DNA from 2 places in the Kitasatospora sp. NPDC090308 genome. Region 1 is predicted to be linked to the other one. Evidence: riboswitches for the same ligand, from Rfam matches in the RefSeq annotation. Region 1 holds a riboswitch; the other holds the start of a gene.
What was found. A riboswitch is a leader RNA that binds a small molecule or an ion and turns the genes downstream of it on or off. The one in region 1 is predicted to bind glycine.

Region 1 (3,399 bases):
CCGGACTTCTCGTCCACGTGGTAGGCCACCACGTTGTACAGCTTGCCGGAGAAGTTGATCTTCATGCCGTGGGTCAGGTGGCCGCCGTGGGCCAGGTTCAGGCCCAGGATGGTGTCGCCCGGCTGGATCAGCGCGAACATCGCCGCGGCGTTCGCCTGCGCGCCGGAGTGCGGCTGCACGTTGGCGTGCTCGGCGCCGAACAGCTCCTTGATCCGGTCGATGGCGATCTGCTCGACCACGTCGACGTGCTCGCAGCCGCCGTAGTAGCGGCGGCCGGGGTAGCCCTCGGCGTACTTGTTGGTGAGCACCGAGCCCTGGGCCTCCATGACCGCCACCGGGGCGAAGTTCTCGGAGGCGATCATTTCCAGGGTGGTCTGCTGGCGGTGCAGCTCGGCGTCGACCGCGGCGGCGATCTCCGGGTCGAGCGCGTGCAGGGACTGGTTGAGAACCGTCATCAGGGGGGTCTCCCGGTCAGGCGCCGGTGAAGGCGGTGTAGCCGTCGGCGTCGAGCAGCTCGTCGGTCGCCTCGACCCGGACCTTGAACAGCCAACCGCCCTCGAAGGGCTCCGAGTTGACCAGGGCCGGCTCGTCGATGACGGCCTGGTTGACCTCGGTGACCTCGCCGGTGGCGGGGGAGTAGAGGTCGCTGACCGACTTGGTGGATTCGAGCTCGCCACAGGTCTCACCCGCGGTGACGGTGTCACCCACTGCGGGGAGCTGGACGTACACGATGTCGCCGAGGGCGTCGGCCGCGTGCGCGGTGATGCCGACCGTCGACACCCCGTCCACGGCGGCGGTCAGCCACTCGTGCTCCTTGGTGTACTGCAGGTGCGTGGGGTTGCTCATGGCGTCATTCTCCAGGATCGCGGGAGGGGCGGGCGCGGCCGTCCGCTGGGCGGACGAACCGGAAAAGGACTGGCTCGGGAGGGGAACGGGGAGAGGCCGGGGTCAGCGGGCGCGCTGGTAGAACGGCAGCGCGACCACCCGGACCGGCTCGGCCTTGCCGCGGACGTCCACCGCGACGGTGCCGCCCGGCTCGGCGTGCGCGGCGTCCACGTACGCGATGGCGATCGGCTTGCCCAGGGTCGGGGACGGCGCGCCGGAGGTGATCCGGCCGATCACGGCGCCCTCGGCGTCCACCACCGCGTACTCGGCGCGCGGGACGCGCCGGCCCTCGGAGACCAGGCCGACCAGCTTGCGCGGCGGGTTGGACCCGGCCGCGGCGGCGGCCTCCTCCAGCGCCTTGCGGCCGACGAACTGCCCGTCGTTGGTGGTCTTGTCGAAGCGCACCACCCGGCCCAGGCCGGCGTCGAACGGGGTCAGCCCGGTGGACAGCTCGTGCCCGTACAGCGGCATGCCGGCCTCCAGGCGCAGCGTGTCGCGGCAGGACAGGCCGCACGGGACCAGGCCCTCGGCGGTGCCCGCCTCGGTCAGCGCGGTCCACAGGTGCGCGGCGTCGGCCGGGGCGCAGAACACCTCGAAGCCGTCCTCGCCGGTGTAGCCGGTGCGGGCCAGCCAGACCTGGCGGCCGGCCACGGTGGCGGGCAGCAGGGCGTAGTACTTCAGGCCGGGCAGGTCGGCTTCGGTCAGCTTGGCCAGGATGCCGTTCGCCTCCGGACCCTGGACGGCGAGCAGCGCGTAGGCGTCCCGGTCGTCGCGGACGACGGCGTCGAAGCCGGCCGCGCGCTCGGTCAGCGCGTCCAGCACCACCTGGGCGTTGGAGGCGTTGGCCACCACCAGGTACTCGTGCTCGGCGGTGCGGTAGACGATCAGGTCGTCCAGGATGCCGCCGTCCTCGCGGCAGATCATGGTGTAGCGGGCGCGCAGCACGCCGAGCGCGGAGATGAAGCCGACCAGGGCGTGGTCGAGCAGCTCGCCGGCCTGCGGGCCGGAGACGGTGATCTCGCCCATGTGCGAGAGGTCGAACAGGCCCGCCTTCGTGCGGACCGCGAGGTGCTCCTCGCGCTCGCTGCCGTAGCGCAGCGGCATGTCCCAGCCCGCGAAGTCGGTCATGGTGGCGCCGAGCGAGCGGTGCAGCGCGTCGAGCGCGGTCAGGCGGAGGGACACGACAGGACTCCCGGGATCTGGAAACGGGCAGGCTGGGGCGAATCTCCCCCATCTGTCGTCGAACCTGAGAGCTTCGCCGCCTCCTGAACAGGATGGCGGCTTGCACCGTGGGTGGGCGCACGGCGCGGCCGTGTCCACTTTCCAGATCTGCCTCGCCCGGGCGGTAGGGGGGCCTGAGAGATTCCGGGGAGGACTTGCTCCTTCGGCGCCGGTCGCGGCCTGTTGCCAGGCCGTTCCGGCTCTCCCGCGCGGGTTCGAGCGGCCGGTGTGAAGTTGTGGGCGGGCCCATCATGGCATGCCGGGGGCGGGTCGCGGGAGAGGGGGCCGCACCGGGCCGGAGCGGGCCGCGGCGGACGGGGCCGCACCGGGCCGCGGCGGACGGGGCCGCACCGGGCCGCGGCGGACGGGGCCGCACCGGGCCGCCGCACCGGGGCCGCGCGCCGCTAACCTGATCGCAACCGCGGATGTGGAGGGCGAGATGGGGTTCCCGCTGGACGGGGTGCTGGAGGGCGGGCCCTGGCCGGCCAACGAGCTGGAGCAGGTGCTGACGGCCGCGCTCGGCGACCCCGGGGCGACGCCCCGGGTGATCGAGGTGCTGGCCCGCAGCCAGGTGTGGATCCCGCTGCCGTCCGGCACCTCCCCGGACGCCGAGGCGCTGGACCTGCCGACGCTGGAGCTGGCCGGGGCGCCGTACGTCCCGGTGTACTCCTCGCAGGAGCAGTACCTCCAGCACTGCCCGGGCATCCCGTTCGCGATCGCCCCGATGTGGGAGTTCGCCCGCGGGCTGCCGCTGGGCATCGGCGTCGCGGTCAACCCGGAGGCGCCGGTGGGCATCCCGGTGCCGCCGGAGGGCGTCGGCGAGCTGCGGCGCGGGCCGCGCGGCGAGCAGTGGGAGGCGCAGGGGGTGACCGAGGGTGCCCGGGTGGCCCTCAAGGAGCCCGAGCCGCACCAGGAGCCGTTCGCCTTCCTGGCCGCCGCGACCGGCGAACTCGTCGCGCTGCCCGGCGTCCTGACGGCGCGTCGGGCGCTGGCCCGGGTGGAGGGCGAGCCGACCCTGCTGTACGTCGGCGTGCAGCTGGACCCGGCGGCCCCCGCCGACCCGGCCGAGGTGAACACCGCGCTGGGCCGGGCGCTCGGAACCGCCCCGCCCGGCTGGGGCGTCCACCTGGTGCTGCTCGACCTGGTCGCCGATCCGGTGGTGGACTGGATGCTGGGGCGGGTACAGCCCTTCTACGTGCGGCCGTGACGGCGGCCCCGGTCCGCCGCGCGGGGCACGGCGGCATGACGGCTGTCGGGTGCGCCCCATAGGGTTGCCCGGAACACCGGAGCACG
Region 2 (3,399 bases), on a different contig from region 1:
GCCGCCGCCGTGCGGGATGCAGAAGGTCTTGTGCAGGTTGAGGTGCGAGACGTCCGCGCCGAACTTGCCGGGCTTGGCCAGGCCGACCAGCGCGTTGAGGTTGGCGCCGTCGACGTACACCTGGCCGCCGGCCTCGTGGACGAGCTCGCAGATCCGGGTGATCTCGGTCTCGAACACGCCGTGGGTGGACGGGTAGGTGACCATCAGCACGGCCAGCTGCTCGCCGTGCTGGGCGATCTTCGCCTTCAGGTCCTCGACGTCCACGTCGCCGTCGGCCAGCGTCTTGACGACCACGACCCGCATGCCGGCCATCGCCGCCGAGGCGGCGTTGGTGCCGTGCGCGGAGGACGGGATCAGGCAGACGTCGCGCTGGGTGTCGCCGTTCGCCCGGTGGTAGGCCCGGACGGCCAGCAGGCCGGCCAGCTCGCCCTGCGAACCGGCGTTGGGCTGGATCGAGACGGCGTCGTAGCCCGTCACCTCCACCAGCTGCTGCTCCAGCTCCCGGATCAGCGTGAGGTATCCGGCCGCCTGGTCGACCGGCGCGAACGGGTGCAGCTGCCCGAACTCGGGCCAGGTGACCGGCTCCATCTCGGTGGTCGCGTTGAGCTTCATGGTGCAGGAGCCCAGCGGGATCATGCCGCGGTCGAGCGCGTAGTCGCGGTCGGAGAGCCGGCGCAGGTAGCGCAGCATGGCGGTCTCGGAGCGGTGGCTGTGGAAGACCGGGTGGGTGAGGTACTCGTCCTCGCGCAGCAGCCCGGCGGGCAGCGCGTCGGCGTCCTCGGCGATCTCGGCGCCCTCGACCCCGAACGCGGCGAACACGGCCGCCAGGTGCGCGCGGGTGGTGGTCTCGTCGCAGGACACCGACACCCGGTCGCCGTCGACCCGGTGCACGTTGACGCCGCCGGCCAGCGCCGCGGCGACGACCTGGTCGGCCCGGCCGGGCACCACGGCGGTGACGGTGTCGAAGAACGCGTCGTGGGCGAGCTCGACGCCGCCCGCGCGCAGGCCGGCGGCGAGCGCGGCGGCGTAGCGGTGGGTGCGGCGGGCGATGTCGGCGAGGCCGTCGGGGCCGTGGTAGACGGCGTACATGGAGGCCATCACGGCGAGCAGCACCTGCGCGGTGCAGATGTTGGAGGTGGCCTTCTCGCGGCGGATGTGCTGCTCGCGGGTCTGCAGGGCGAGCCGGTAGGCGCGGTTGCCGTCGGCGTCGACGGAGACGCCGACCAGGCGGCCGGGCAGGTTGCGGGCGTACTCGGCGCGCACGGCCAGGTAGCCGGCGTGCGGGCCGCCGAAGCCCATCGGGACGCCGAAGCGCTGCGAGGTGCCGCAGGCGATGTCGGCGCCGAGCTCGCCGGGCGAGCGCAGCAGGGTGAGGGCGAGCAGGTCGGCGGCGACGGCGACCACCGCGCCGAGCCCGTGCGCCTGCTCGATGACGGCCTTCGGGTCCCGGACCGCGCCGGACGCGCCGGGGTACTGGAGCAGCACGCCGAACACGCCGCGCTCGGCGATCTCGGCGGGGATGCCGTCGGACAGGTCCGCGGTGACGACCTCGACGCCGGTCGGCTCGGCGCGGGTCTCGATCACGGCGAGGGTCTGCGGCAGGGTGTCGGCGTCGACCAGGAAGACGCCGGCCTTGTTCTTGGTGACGCGCCGGGCCAGCGCCATCGCCTCGGCGGCGGCGGTGCCCTCGTCGAGCAGCGAGGAGCCGGAGGTGTCCAGGCCGGTCAGGTCGGCGACCACGGTCTGGAAGTTGAGCAGCGCCTCCAGGCGGCCCTGCGAGATCTCCGGCTGGTACGGGGTGTAGGCGGTGTACCAGGCCGGGTTCTCCAGCACGTTGCGCAGGATGACCGGCGGGGTGAAGGTGCCGTAGTAGCCGAGGCCGATCATCGAGGTGAGGACCTGGTTGCGGCCGGCCAGCTCGCGCAGTTCGGCGAGCACCTGGGCCTCGCTGCGGCCGGCGGGCAGGCCGAGCGCGGTGAGGCTGCGGATGGCGTCGGGGACGGCGGCGTCGGACAGCTCGTCCAGGGAGGCGTAGCCGACCTGGGCCAGCATCTTCTGCTGGGCGTCGCTGTCGGGGCCGATGTGGCGGTGCTCGAAGGGGCTGGCCTGCTCAAGGTCGCTGAGCGTCGGCTGGGCGTTCATGGGGGTCGGGCCTCCTGGTCGCGGACCGGCGGTGGTACGCACGCGGTCGGCGGCCGTGGGAGCGCCTGGGCGTACGAACCCGTCAGCCTCCCCCTCTGTCATCGGTACCTGAGAGCTTCGCACGTCCGGACCGCGCGGGCCCGCCCGGCTTGCACCGTCGGCGAGGGCCGGGTCGGCCGGCTCCGGTGCCGACCGTCCTGCCCTGCTTTCCAGAGTGACCTGGCCCGTTCGGTACGGATGCCTGAGAGATTCCGGGGAGGGGTTGCTCCTTCGGCGCCCCGCACCCCGCCGTTCGGGCGGTTCCGGGACTCTCCCGAGCGGGCTCGGCGGTCGCCTCCGAGGTTACCAGCGCGGGCCTCCCGTATCACCGGTGCGGCCCTGTGATCTGCCCCGGACGGCGGTGTCCGGGGTGCCGCCGTCCGTGACGTGCCGTTTGGTGTGAAGTGGCGGCCCGGCACGCTCCTCCGGCCGCCTCCGGACGGATCTTCCCAGGAGCAGCAGGACTGGAGGACAGCGTGCAGACCGATATCGATCCGCGCGACCTGATCGGACACAAGGCGGTCGACCGGAACGGTGACAAGATCGGCACGGTCGACGAGGTGTACCTGGACGACGCCACCGGCGAACCGGAGTGGGCGGCCGTCCGCACGGGGATCTTCGGCCGGGACGCCTTCGTCCCGCTGACCACCAGCGAGTTCGCGGGCGACGAGCTGCGCGTCCCGTACGACAAGTCGCTGATCAAGGAGTCGCCGGACTTCGGCGTGGGCCAGCACCTCTCGCCGGCCCAGGAGCTGCAGCTGTACCGCTACTACGGGCTGGACACGGGCGGCGACGCCGGTTCGGGCCGGGCGGCGGTGGACGGCACGGCAGCGGCGACCGGGACGGCAGCGGCGGCCGGGACCGCCGGGGCGGCGGCGACCGCGAAGGAGCACCCGCGCGAGGAGCCCGCGGCGCCCGCCGCGGACCGCGACTTCGGCACCGTCGCCTCCTCCCCCACCCCGGCGCCCGCCCCCGGCGCCGCCGCCGCGGCCCCGGCCGCCCACGCCGCGGGCAGGCACCAGCAGGCCCAGCCGCAACCGCGGTCGCAGCAGCAGCAGCAGCCGTCCGCCCGGTCGGCCGCGGCAGAGCCGACCGCGCCGGTGGAGATCACCTGCCGCGAGGAGCGGATCGACATCAGCACCGAGTGGCACGAGGTGGGCACCACCCGGCTGCGCAAGTACGTGACCACCGAGCAGGTGGAGCGCCGGGTGCCGGTGG

Region 2: linked by a shared signal. The riboswitch ahead of gcvP (aminomethyl-transferring glycine dehydrogenase) and the one ahead of gcvT (glycine cleavage system aminomethyltransferase GcvT) in region 1 are both predicted to bind glycine.

The regions. Positions count from the first base shown of each region.
Region 1 is NZ_JBIVXY010000002.1:782,868-786,266, forward strand. Features, by position in the region: gene glyA (serine hydroxymethyltransferase) at 1-455, opposite strand, end outside; gene gcvH (glycine cleavage system protein GcvH) at 472-846, opposite strand; gene gcvT (glycine cleavage system aminomethyltransferase GcvT) at 949-2,067, opposite strand; glycine riboswitch at 2,219-2,324, opposite strand; gene ACIQVD_RS07460 (enhanced serine sensitivity protein SseB) at 2,546-3,313, shown strand.
Region 2 is NZ_JBIVXY010000005.1:557,389-560,787, forward strand. Features, by position in the region: gene gcvP (aminomethyl-transferring glycine dehydrogenase) at 1-2,142, opposite strand, end outside; glycine riboswitch at 2,362-2,468, opposite strand; gene ACIQVD_RS15770 (PRC and DUF2382 domain-containing protein) at 2,658-3,399, shown strand, end outside.